DNA from 3 places in the Nitrogeniibacter aestuarii genome. Region 2 is predicted to be linked to each of the others. Evidence: predicted binding sites of a transcription regulator. Region 2 holds the regulator's gene; each other region holds the start of a gene.
What was found. Region 2 encodes HrcA, which represses chaperone genes, less so after heat shock. Its sites were predicted from a motif close to TNTTAGCACTCNNNGNCNNNGAGTGCTAANA; they were not measured.
Positions count from the first base shown of each region.

Region 1: the regulator HrcA is predicted to act here: its motif matches at 1,662-1,692, upstream of groES (co-chaperone GroES).
Region 3: the regulator HrcA is predicted to act here: its motif matches at 2,592-2,622, upstream of rpoH (RNA polymerase sigma factor RpoH).

Region 1 covers NZ_CP071321.1:1,309,739-1,314,025, forward strand. The annotation lists gene J0W34_RS06025 (peptidase U32 family protein) at 1-1,137, opposite strand, end outside; gene J0W34_RS06030 (hypothetical protein) at 1,251-1,559, shown strand; gene groES (co-chaperone GroES) at 1,786-2,076, shown strand; gene groL (chaperonin GroEL) at 2,135-3,787, shown strand; gene J0W34_RS06045 (response regulator) at 4,066-4,287, shown strand, end outside.
Region 2 covers NZ_CP071321.1:2,653,393-2,657,679, forward strand. The annotation lists gene recN (DNA repair protein RecN) at 1-1,366, opposite strand, end outside; gene J0W34_RS12230 (NAD kinase) at 1,388-2,272, opposite strand; gene hrcA (heat-inducible transcriptional repressor HrcA) at 2,404-3,432, shown strand; gene hemH (ferrochelatase) at 3,466-4,287, shown strand, end outside.
Region 3 covers NZ_CP071321.1:1,279,065-1,283,351, forward strand. The annotation lists gene J0W34_RS05960 (COX15/CtaA family protein) at 1-165, shown strand, start outside; gene cyoE (heme o synthase) at 146-1,045, shown strand; gene J0W34_RS05970 (SCO family protein) at 1,056-1,640, shown strand; gene rpoH (RNA polymerase sigma factor RpoH) at 1,704-2,561, opposite strand; gene J0W34_RS05980 (type I secretion system permease/ATPase) at 2,824-4,287, shown strand, end outside.

The DNA of each region.
Region 1 (4,287 bases), 1.3 Mb from region 2:
GATGGTGTCACCCAGCTCGAAGCGGTTCTTGACCACGATCTCAACCATCTGGCGGTCGGCATCCCAGGACACGATGTCGCCCACATACTGACTGCGGCCCGACAGGGAATGGCCGCGCAGATAGTTCTGAGTTTCGTGCGGTGTGTGGCGCTGGTAGAAGCCGTCGGTGTAGCCCCGGTTTGCCAGGCCTTCGAGCTGGCCGAGGAGGGCTGGGTCGAGCGGGCGACCGGCCACGGCATCATCAATGGCCTGACGGTAGGACTGGCAGGTGCGAGCCACATAGTACGGGCTCTTGGTGCGGCCTTCGATCTTGAGCGAATCGATGCCGATCTCGGCCAGACGGTGCACATGCTCGATGGCGCGAAGATCCTTCGAATTGAGGATGTAGGTGCCGTGTTCGTCTTCCTCGATGGGCATCTGCTCGCCGGCACGCTTGCCGTCGGGCTCCTCGATCAGATAGACGTCACCGGTGGCATCTTCCTGAGCCTTGTTGACCTTGAAGTCCCAGCGGCAGGCATTGGTGCAGGTGCCCTGGTTGGCGTCGCGGTGATTGAAGTAACCCGACAGCAGGCAGCGACCGGAATAGGCGATGCACAGCGCACCGTGCACGAACACTTCGAGTTCCATGTCCGGGCAGGCCTGTCGGATTTCGGCGATCTGGTCGAGCGACAGCTCGCGCGAGAGAATCACCCGCTTCACGCCGGCCTGCTGCCAGAAGCGCACGGCAGCGGCATTGACGGTGTTGGATTGCACCGACAGATGCACTTCCACGTCAGGCCAGGTCTCGCGCACCATGAGAATCAGACCCGGGTCGGACATGATCAGCGCATCGGGCTTGAGCTCGATGACCGGTGCCATGTCTTCGATATAGGTCTTCAGTTTCGCCCCGTGCGGGTAGATGTTGGAGACCAGATAGAAGCGGTGGCCAAGACGGTGGGCGTGTTCGATGCCCTCGGCCAGAACCGGAAAATCACCGAAGTCGTTGTTGCGCACGCGCAGCGAGTAGCGGGGCTGACCGGCATAGACGGCGGTCGCGCCGAAATCGAATGCGGTCTTGAGCATGGCCAGGGAGCCGGCCGGAGCGAGAAGTTCTGGGGTGCGCACGATGTTCTTCTGTTGGGTGATTCGAGTGCGCATTATAGAAGATTGGCTCATCCGCTTATCGGCCGCTCGGCGCACGGGTGAACGACATCACTGCCACAACCGGGGGATCGGCAGAGCATGGATTGACTCAAGCGAGGAGAGAATCCATGGCAAAGATCACATCGATTCACCTGATCGCATTTGCATTCGGCTTGTGCCTTGCGGGTCATGGCGTGGCGGCTGAACGCATGGTGGTGGTCAATGGCCAGCGCATGACCCCAGCGCAGATTGACATGCTCGACCAGGCCGCCTGTGCGCGGGTGCCCAATGGGCGCTACTGGATCAACATGAGCAATGGGGTGTGGGGCTACGAGGGCGGGCCGCCGCAAGGCCGTGTGGGTGACGCGTGTCGACAGCGGCGCCGAAGCCTTTCCGAGCGGGGCTTGCTCTATTCGCCCGGAGAGCTGCTGCGCTGAGGCTCGTTGGCCGGATCAATTCGCTGCCGAACTGATTGAATTTCCATTCTTTTAAAAAAAGTTTCGCCTCCGCGGGTTGAAATAGCCCAAGGCCGTCCCTATTATTAGCACTCGTCGGCGGTGAGTGCTAACAGTGATTGGCGCCGCCAGTCGAAGACCCGATTTTTTAGTTGATATGCGGCCATGTGGCCGCGAGCAATCGAACCTGTTCCAAGGAGAGAACTCGATGAAAATTCGTCCTTTGCATGATCGCGTGATCGTCAAGCGTGTTGAAGCCGAGCGCACCACGGCCAGTGGCATCGTGATCCCGGATTCCGCCGGCGAGAAGCCTGATCAGGGCGAAGTGATCGCTGTCGGCAACGGCAAGATCATGGACAACGGTGAAGTGCGTCCGATGGCCGTCAAGGCCGGTGACCGCGTGCTGTTCGGCAAGTATGCCGGCCAGGGCGTCAAGGTCGATGGCGAAGAGCTGCTCGTCATGCGCGAAGAAGACATCATGGGTGTTGTCGAGGGCTGATCTGCCTCCCGCCTAAAGTCGTTCAACGTACTAAAACGAATTTCAGGAGCAAGAAATAATGGCTGCAAAAGAAGTCAAGTTTGGTGATTCCGCCCGTGCCCGCATGGTCGAGGGCGTGAACATCCTCGCCAACGCCGTCAAGGTGACCCTGGGCCCGAAAGGCCGCAACGTGGTGCTCGAGCGTTCCTTCGGCGCCCCGACCGTGACCAAGGACGGTGTGTCCGTCGCCAAGGAAATCGAACTGAAAGACAAGTTCGAGAACATGGGCGCCCAGATGGTCAAGGAAGTCGCTTCCAAGACCTCCGACATCGCCGGTGACGGCACCACCACGGCCACCGTGCTGGCCCAGGCCATCGTTCGCGAAGGCATGAAGTTCGTGGCCGCCGGCATGAACCCGATGGACCTGAAGCGCGGTATCGACAAGGCGGTTGCCGCCACCATCGAGCAGCTCAAGGACCTGTCCAAGCCGTGCTCCACCACCAAGGAAATCGCTCAGGTCGGTTCCATCTCCGCCAACTCCGACACCGACATCGGCGAAATCATTGCCAATGCCATGGAAAAAGTCGGCAAGGAAGGCGTGATCACCGTTGAAGACGGCAAGAGCCTGCAGAACGAGCTGGACGTCGTGGAAGGCATGCAGTTCGACCGCGGTTACCTGTCTCCGTACTTCATCAACAACCCGGAAAAGCAGGTTGCTGAACTGGACGATCCGTTCATCCTGCTGTTCGACAAGAAAGTCTCCAACATCCGAGATCTGCTGCCGGTGCTCGAGCAAGTGGCCAAGTCCAGCCGTCCGCTGCTGATCATCGCTGAAGACGTCGAGGGCGAAGCCCTGGCGACCCTGGTGGTGAACAACATGCGCGGCATCCTGAAGACCTGCGCCGTCAAGGCCCCGGGTTTTGGCGACCGTCGCAAGGCCATGCTCGAAGACATCGCCATCCTGACCGGCGGTACCGTGATCTCCGAAGAAGTGGGTCTGTCCCTCGAGAAGGCCTCCCTGGAAGATCTGGGCCAGGCCAAGCGCATCGAGATCGGCAAGGAAAACACCATCATCATCGACGGTGCCGGTAACACCAGCGACATCGAAGGTCGCGTCAAGCAGATCCGTGTCCAGATCGAGGAAGCCACCTCCGACTACGACCGCGAGAAGCTGCAGGAACGTGTGGCCAAGCTGGCGGGCGGCGTGGCCGTCATCAAGGTTGGCGCCGCGACCGAAGTCGAGATGAAAGAGAAGAAGGCCCGTGTGGAAGATGCGCTGCATGCAACCCGCGCAGCCGTCGAAGAAGGCATCGTGGCCGGTGGTGGCGTTGCGCTGCTGCGCGCTCGTGCCAACCTCGAAGGTCTGAAGGGCGACAACCACGACCAGGACGCCGGTGTGAAGATCGTGCTGCGCGCGATGGAAGAGCCGCTGCGTCAGATCGTGTCCAACGCCGGTGACGAGCCGTCCGTGGTGGTCAACAAGGTCTCCGAAGGTAACGGTAACTTCGGTTACAACGCCGGTACCGGTGAGTACGGTGATCTGGTCGAGATGGGTGTTCTGGACCCGACCAAGGTGACCCGCACCGCACTGCAGAATGCTGCTTCCGTGGCTTCCCTGATGCTCACCACCGACTGCATGGTCGGCGAGCTGCCGGAAGACAAGCCGGGCATGCCCGACATGGGCGGTATGGGCGGTATGGGTGGCATGGGCGGCATGGGCATGGGTATGTAATTGCCCGGACCCAAGCGTCCAGCGAAAAAGCCCCGCGTCAAGCGGGGCTTTTTTTATGCCTGTCACCTTGGCAAGGGCGCGCGAATGCGACCCGGCAAGGCGCGAAGCATGGGATAATCGTCGGAAAAAAATCGGCAGGGAGCAGCCCGATGCAGGTGCTGGGTGCTCCCTGGAGACTGTGCCGGAAACCGGACAGAACTCCCGCAGACCGAGAAAAGGAGAACAGCGAGGGAGAAAATAACGATGCCCGCTTACGCAAAACTTACAGACATCAGAATATGCGGATATTGCTAGCCGAGGATGATCCCGTCATTGCCGACGGCCTCGTGCGAGCGTTGAAGCGCGCCGGATATGCCATGGATCATGTGGCCACCGGGACCGAGGCTGACGCCGCGCTGGCGAGTCAGATCTATGATTTGGTGATTCTCGATCTGGGCTTGCCGAAACTGCCCGGGATCGAGGTGCTCAAACGTCTCAGGGGCCGAAAATCGGCCATGCCG
Region 2 (4,287 bases):
AGATCATGGTCGGCGTCGCCGAGGCCCGACTCGTGATGACTTGAATGGCCAGACCAATACGCGACAGCTCGCCGCCGGACGCGGTCTTGGCCAGCGGCTTGAGCGGCTGGCTCGGATTGGCCGCGACCAGAAACTCGACCCGCTCGTCGCCATGCGCGCTGCCTTCCGGCTCGGGTACCAGCGCGACTTCAAAGCGTCCGCCATTCATGGACAGGGTCTGCATGGCGGCCGTCACCTGCTCGGACAACTGCGCAGCGATGGGCGCGCGTGCCTCGCTCAGCCCCTTGGCCAGCGAACGATAAGCAGATTCGGCTTCGACCGCCCGCGCTTCGAGTTTGGCCGGATCCCCTGCTTCGCTCAGCGCATCGAGCTGGGACGACAGACGCTGGTGCAGCGCCTCGAGTTCTTCGGGCGGCACGTGGTGCTTGCGCGCCACATCGGTGACCGCACCCAGGCGCGCTTCCAGCTCGGCCAGCTGCGCTGGATCGACATCGACCCGATCTCGATAACTGCGCAGGGCATGCAGGGCTTCGTCGGCCTGAATGGCCGCGTTGTTGAGCATGTCCTGAGCTTCACTCAGAGCACCGTCGATCTGAGCGAGTTCGGCAAGACGCGCCGCCAGACGTTCGAGCGACGACACCACGGGGGCTTCCCCCTCTTCGAGTGCATCAATCGCCATCGAGGCACCTTCGATCAAACCGGCCGCGTGACTCAGACGGGCGTGGTCCTGATTGAGGGTTTCCCATTCCGAAGCCGTGAAGACCAGCTCATCGAGCTCTTTCACCTGCCAACCCAGCAACTCCCGTTCCCGCTGCAGGCCTTCGGCGTCGGCCGCTGCCTGCTGCAGCGCTTTGAGAACCCCTTGCCAGACACGCCAGGCGTCGGACACATCCGCGGCAAGCGACTCGAGGCCCGCATACCGATCAATCAGCGCGCGCTGCGCGTCACCACGCAACAGCGCGTGGTGCGCATGCTGTCCATGGATGTCGGCCAGCCACTCGCCCACTTCACGCAACTGGGACAGCGTCGCCGCTGCACCGTTGATCCAGGCCTTTGACCGACCTGATGCATCGACGGCGCGTCTGAGCAACAGCACGTCATCGTCGATATCGATCATCTGCTCATCGAGCCATGATCGAAGTTCCGGGATATCCGGCAGATCGAACTCGGCCGAAATGTCGGCACGCTTCTGCCCCGAACGTACCACGCCGCTCTCCGCACGATCCCCCATCACGAGGCCGAGCGCGTCGAGCAGGATGGATTTACCCGCGCCGGTCTCGCCGGTCAGCGCGCCGAAACCTGCCGAAAAATCGAGTTCGAGCGTATCGACGATGACGAAATCTTGAATGGAGAGTCGGCGCAGCATGGTCCGCGGGAGTGAAGTGAATCAGGGATTGCGCGGAGAGGCGCTCCAATGGAGCTTCTCGCGCAGCATGGCAAAGTAACTGTAGCCCGGCGGATGGAGCAGACGGATGCTGTGCTCGGCGCGGGTCACACGAATGCAATCGCCCGCGCGCGCGTCGAAACGCTCCTGCCCGTCGAAGTGCACGCTGGCGTCGTGGGGGGCGAGCAGAGTGATTTCGATTGTGCAGTGATCAGGCAGCGTCACCGGACGTGCGGTCAGCGTGTGCGGGCACAGCGGCACGAGCGCAATGCCGACCACATTGGGGTGCAGAATCGGCCCGTTGGCCGACAGGGCGTACGCTGTCGATCCAGTCGGCGTCGAGATGATCATGCCGTCCGAGCGCTGGGTATAGACAAACTCGTCGTCAATGCGCACATCAAACTCGATCATGCGCCCGAGATCGCCCTTGTTGACCACCACGTCGTTGAGGGCACAGGTGTGGAAGACTCGCTGCCCTTTGCGCATCACGTCGATGTCGAGCATGAAGCGGGTCTCTTCTTTCGCCTTGCCGTCGAGCACGGCGCGCAGCGCCTTTTCGGCATCGTGACTGGGGACATCGGTGAGAAACCCCAGGCGCCCCTGATTGATTCCCAGCAAAGGGACCCCATAACTGGAGAGACGACGTGCTGCATTGAGCATGGTGCCATCACCGCCGACCACGACTGCCAGGTCCGCATTTTCGCCGATCTCGTCGTAGCTGCTGACGATGTAGCCCGACACCAGCCCGGTCGAACTGGCCGTTCCCTGCTCGATGCGGACAGACAGACCGTAGGCACGCAGAATGTGCGCGACATTGGCAATGGTGGGGGTCACCTCCGGGCTCTGGTATTTGCCGATGAGCGCGACCGTCGTGATGGGTGTTTGCATATGGCGCAAATTAAACCACATCTGATGCGCGCATTCGATGACGACAAAACTTGCACAGACCGCTTCAATGCGCGCTATGCAGCCGGACGAGAGTTACATAGAATCCAAAGCCAATGGCTAAAGAATCCGACCTGACCCAACTCGATGAACGTTCGCGCATCCTGCTCAGAACGCTGATCGAGCGTTACATTGCCGACGGCCAGCCTGTTGGCTCCCGCGCGCTGTCGAAGCATTCAGGGCTCGACCTGTCGGCGGCCACTGTCCGAAACGTGATGTCGGATCTGGAAGAACTCGGATTCATTGCCAGCCCGCATACCTCGGCCGGTCGGGTACCTACATCGCGCGGTTACCGCCTGTTCGTCGATCAACTGCTCCGCGTGAGGCCTTTGCACGCCAATCTGCTTCACGAACTCGAGGGGCAACTGCAGCCCGACCAGCCGCAGCGGCTGATCGGCGCGGCATCCAACCTGCTTTCGGAGCTCTCGCAGTTCGCCGGTGTGGTGGTCGCGCCGCGCAAGGATGCGGTGCGCATTCGGCAGATAGAATTCGTGCCCCTGTCGGAAGGTCGTGTGCTGCTCATCATCGTCACCACCAGTGGTGATGTGCAGAACCGCATCCTGGCGACCAAGAAGCCCTACTCGCCCTCCGAACTGGTCACCGCCGCAAACTACCTCAACGCGCACTACTCCGGGCTCGACTTCGAGGCTATCCGCACCCGCATCCAGACCGAACTCAAGCAACTGCACAGCGACATGTCGGACCTCATGACAGCCGCCGTCGATGCCGGCAACGAGGCGGTTCAGGACTCATCGTCCCGATACGTGCTCTCGGGTGAAACCAATCTGCTGGACGTGGAAGACCTGTCGTCGAACATGGTTCGCTTGCGCGAGCTGTTCAAACTGTTCGATCAGAAAACCAGCCTGCTGCAGCTGCTGGACATCTCGAACCGGGCAGACGGCGTGCAGATTTTCATCGGCGGGGAATCCGGCCTGGCGCCGCTGGACGAGTGCAGCGTGGTGACCGCGCCCTACGAGGTGGACGGCATGATTGTCGGCTCGGTGGGCGTCATCGGGCCGACGCGTATGGCGTACGAGCGCATCATTCCCATCGTGGACATCACCGCCCGCCTGCTCTCAGGGGCACTTTCCTCGCGCGGCTGAGTCCATCAGGCACCCAAGAATCAGGAGACACCCATGGCCCGCTACCGGCCCGAGCCAGCGCATACCCACGGTCAGACCCCACGCACCGGCGTTCTGCTGGTCAACCTTGGCTCGCCTGAAGCGCCCACGGCAAAGGCCTTGCGCCCGTATCTCAAGCAGTTTCTTTCGGACACTCGCGTGGTCGAGATCCCGAAGCTGATCTGGTGGCCGATCCTGAATCTGATCATCCTCAACACCCGCCCGGCCAAGTCGGCTGAAAAGTACGCCTCCATCTGGATGGACGAAGGCTCACCGCTGCGCGTCCACACCGAACGCCAGGCCAAGCTGCTCACCGGCCACCTGGGCGAAGCCGGCCACAAGGACTGGATCGTGCGCTGGGCCATGCGTTACGGCGAACCGAGCATCGGGCGAACGCTCGATGAGATGCGCTCACTTGGATGCGATCGCATTCTCGTGGTGCCGCTGTACCCTCAGTACGCCGGCAGCACCACCGGCAGTGTCATGGACGAGGTGGCGCGCAGTCTGCTGTCCTGGCGCAACCTGCCCGAGATGCGCTACATCCGCAGCTACCATGACCAAACAGGCTATATCGAATCACTCGCAGCCTCGGTACGGCGTCATTGGCAGCGCAATGGGCAAGGCGAGCACCTGATTCTCAGTTTCCACGGCGTGCCGCGTCAGACCCTCGACAAGGGCGACCCTTACCATTGCGAGTGCCACAAGACAGCCCGCTTGCTGTCGGAAGCACTCGGTGACGACGGCAAGCGCGTGAAAGTCACCTTCCAGTCCCGCTTCGGCAAGGCCGAGTGGCTTCAACCCTACACACAGCCCACACTCGAAGCCATGGCACGTGAC
Region 3 (4,287 bases), 1.4 Mb from region 2:
GGAATTGCCAATGTCGTGATGAGCCTGCCGCTGGGGCTGGCGGTCGCGCACAATGCGGGGGCGGCGGTCCTGCTGCTGACCCTGGTGGTTGTCAATGAACGGCTCGTGCCTGCACGTGCCTGGGATCTGGCCGGAAGGAGAAATGATGAAAACGCTTACGCTTGATCAATACGATGTCGTCCGTCGTCTGCGCCAGTTCTCGGTGCTGACCAAGCCGCGCGTCAATTCACTGATTGTCTTTTGCGCGATCATTGGCATGTTTCTCGCCGTGCCGGAGGGGGTTCCCTCCGCGGGTGTGGTGCTGGCAGCGACACTGGGTATTGCTTGTGTGGCCGGCGCGGCTGCGGCCATGAATTGTCTGATCGAGCAGCAGATTGATGCGCGCATGGCGCGCACACGTGCCCGCCCCTCGGCGCGCGGTGAGTTGAGTAATTCCGAAACGCTGATGTTTGCCGGTGTGCTCGGTGCAATCGGCTTGTGGATGCTCTACGCGCTGGTCAATCCGCTGACCATGTGGCTGACCTTTGCTACCTTCGTGGGCTACGCGGTGATCTACACCATTTTTCTCAAGCCACGCACGCCGCAGAATATCGTGATCGGCGGGGCCTCGGGCGCCATGCCGCCGGTGCTGGGCTGGGCCGCGGTGACGGGCGAGGTCAGTGCGGATGCACTGTTGCTGTTCCTGATCATCTTCGCGTGGACGCCGCCCCACTTCTGGGCGCTGGCCTTGTATCGCACGGCTGACTACGCCCGCGCCGGGCTGCCGATGCTGCCTGTCACCCATGGCTCGAAATACACCCGCCTGTCGGTGTTGCTCTACACGTTCATCCTGTTCGGCGTCACGCTGCTGCCTTTCGCCACCCGGATGAGTGGCCTGATCTATCTTGTGTCAGCCGTGGTGCTCGGGGGTATGTTCCTGCGTTACGCGTGGCGTCTGTATGTCGATTACAGCGACACGTTGTCGCAGCGCACCTTCCGCTTCTCCATTGTTTATCTATCATTGCTGTTTGCCGCCTTGCTGGTGGATCATTACCTGCGTTTCTGATGGGGCAACCATGCTTCGTGCGTTTATTGTGGCGGCTGCGTTCGCGCTGACCGCCTGTTCTCCTGCTGACCCGACGGTCAGCTACCGCAACACCGATATTACCGGCGCCGAATACGCGCGTGACTTCAAGCTCACCGACCACAATGGTCAGGTCCGCACCTTGGCCGATTTCAAAGGCAAGGTGGTGACCATCTTCTTCGGGTACACACAGTGCCCCGACGTGTGCCCCACCAACTTGAGTACGATGGCGGCGGCCATGCAGCAGTTGGGACCGGATGCCGACAAGGTGCAGGTGATGTTCGTGACCGTGGATCCGGAGCGGGATACGCCCGAACTGCTGAAGAACTATGTGCCGGTGTTCAATCCGACCTTTCTCGGACTGTACGGCACAGCCGAGGAGACGGCGGCAGTGGCCAAGGAGTTCAAGGTCATTTACCGCAAGGGCGGAGACACGGACGGGCCCAACTACACCGTCGATCACTCGGCAGGGACCTACGTGTTTGACCCTGCCGGCAGGTTGCGGCTCTATATCAAGCATGGCACGTCGGTCGATGATATCGCCGCGGATCTCAAGCAGCTGGTCGCTGGCGCCTGAGGTGATGCGGTACCCATGAAAAAGGCGACCCGAGGGGTCGCCTTTTCAACGCGGCCTGTCTATTCAGACCACGGCAGCCAACTCGCCGCGCATTTTCTTCATGGCCTTGGCTTCGATCTGGCGAATGCGCTCGGCAGACACCCCGTATTCATCCGCGAGTTCATGCAGGGTGGCCGACTTGCCTTCTTCGCCAAGCCAGCGCGCCTCGATGATGCGACGGCTGCGTTCGTCGAGGTTCTCAAGCGCGCTGCGCAAACCTTCGGTCGCAAGCATCGCCTGCTCGGTGCGCTCGATCACGTCGACCGGTTCGGCACCCGGATCAGCCAGATAGGCGATCGGGGCAAAGCGCTCTTCGTCCTCATCGCGACCGCCGTCGAGCGGGATGTCCTGACCGCCGAGGCGGGTTTCCATCTCGACGACCTCTTCGGGTTTCACCCCGAGCTGCTCCGCCACAATGGCCACGTCGTCCGGGCTCAGGGCGTTGCTGTCTTTCTTGAAGCTGCGCAGGTTGAAGAACAGCTTGCGCTGCGCTTTGGTCGTGGCGACCTTCACCAGACGCCAGTTCTTGAGGATGTACTCGTGAATCTCGGCCTTGATCCAGTGGATCGCGAAGGACACGAGACGCACGCCACGGCGCGGATCGAATCGCTTCACGGCCTTCATCAGTCCGATGTTGCCTTCCTGAATCAGGTCCGCGTGGGGCAGGCCGTAGCCAAGGTAGCCCCGGGCAATGGCGATGACCAGACGCAGGTGCGACATCACCAATTCGCGTGCCGCATCCACGTCGCCTTCATCATGAAAGCGTGTGGCGTAATCGCGCTCTTCCTGCTCGCTCAACACCGGAACCCGGTTGGCGAACTGAATGTACTGGTCGATGCTGCCGACGGAAGTCGGAACAGGCATGGTCATGAGCTGTGTCATTGATGGATGCCTCCCTCTAGTTCATTGCTATGTTAGCACTCGATGGATGAGAGTGCTAACAGCGGAATTGGTTCCGGAATTCTTGAGTTGTTTCGTCGGGTATGTAACGTGATGTGCATCACGTAAAGCATCGTGCCAAGTGGGCTGACGCCCCCCGAAGCGCTTGTTCTCTATGCGATCATTGGCCTTCGTCATCAAGTTATGACGCTCCTTGTCGTTACTGACAGGAGTTGAGCGACGCCCACTGAACAAGCATGCCAGCATGAAGGACACCATGTCGGAAGACGCGAGCGCAGTATCCGAACCGGACGCCCAGGTGACGCCTGTCGACGCGAGTGCCGATCCGGCCCCCGAGCGCGATCCGCATCGGCCGGACGCCTTGCTCGAGTGCCTGTTGGTGGTGGCGCGTGCCTACAGCACGACCTTGACGCGGGATGCGGCGACGGCGGGCCTTCCGCTTGAAGACCACCGGCTGACCCCTTCGCTGTTCGAGCGCGCCGCCCGACGCGCCGGTCTGGCCAGCCGACTGGCCAAGCGACCGCTGGACCGCCTCAATGAAGACCTGTTTCCGGTCGTGCTGCTGCTCGACGATGAACAGGCCTGTGTGCTGCTGGGCTGGGCCGACGACGGTCAGGCCCGGGTCATTTTTCCCGATCTCAACGATGCCGAAGTGATGGTGCCGGCGCAGACGCTGGCCGAGCGCTATATCGGGATGGCGATCTTCGTGCGTCCGCGCTTCCGCTTCGATGCGCGCAGCCCGTCGGTGGGGTCGATCAAGCGACGTCACTGGTTCTGGGGCGCCGTGCGCGAAAACAGGGCCTTGTATCGTGACGTCTTGCTCGCGGCCTTGCTGATCAATGTCTTCGCTATTGCGATGCCGCTGTTCACGATGAATGTCTACGATCGGGTCGTGCCGAACAACGCCGTCGAGACGCTTTGGATGCTTGCGATTGGGGTGTCACTGGTGATGGTGGCCGACGTGGTGTTGCGCACCATGCGGGGTTACTTCATCGATTTGGCCGGCAACCGGGTGGACGTGAAGCTCTCCGCTTACATCATGGAACGGGTACTCGGCATTCAGATGGAGCAACGTCCGCCGTCCGCAGGTTCGTTTGCCGCCAACCTGCGCTCTTTCGAGACGGTGCGCGACTTCATCACCTCGGCCACCGTCAGCGCCTTCATCGATGTGCCGTTCGCCATCATCTTTCTGATCGTGATCGGCTGGATTGCCTGGCCGATGATCATTCCGATCGTCGTTGGTGCCTTGCTGGTGCTCATTTACGCCATGAGTGTGCAGAGCCGGATGCATGATCTTTCGGAAACCACCTATCGTGCCGGGGCGCTGCGCAATGCCACCCTGGTCGAGAGCCTGGTGGGACTGGAGGCGGTCAAGTCGCTCGGTTGCGAGGGGCATATGCAGCGCAAGTGGGAGCAGAGCGCCAGTTTTCTGGCCCGGGTGAGCTCGCAACTGCGCCTGCTCTCGTCCTCGACCATGAACACCGCGTTGTGGATTCAGCAAACCGTGAGCATCGGCATCATCGTGCTGGGGGTTTATCTGATTGGTGAGGGCGAACTGTCCATGGGTGGGTTGATCGCCTGCTCGATGCTGTCGTCGCGGGCACTGGCGCCGGTCGGTCAGGTCGCCGGATTGCTGACGCAATATCACAATGCATCGACCGCACTGACCTCACTCAACGAGATTCTGTCACGCCCCGTCGAGCGACCC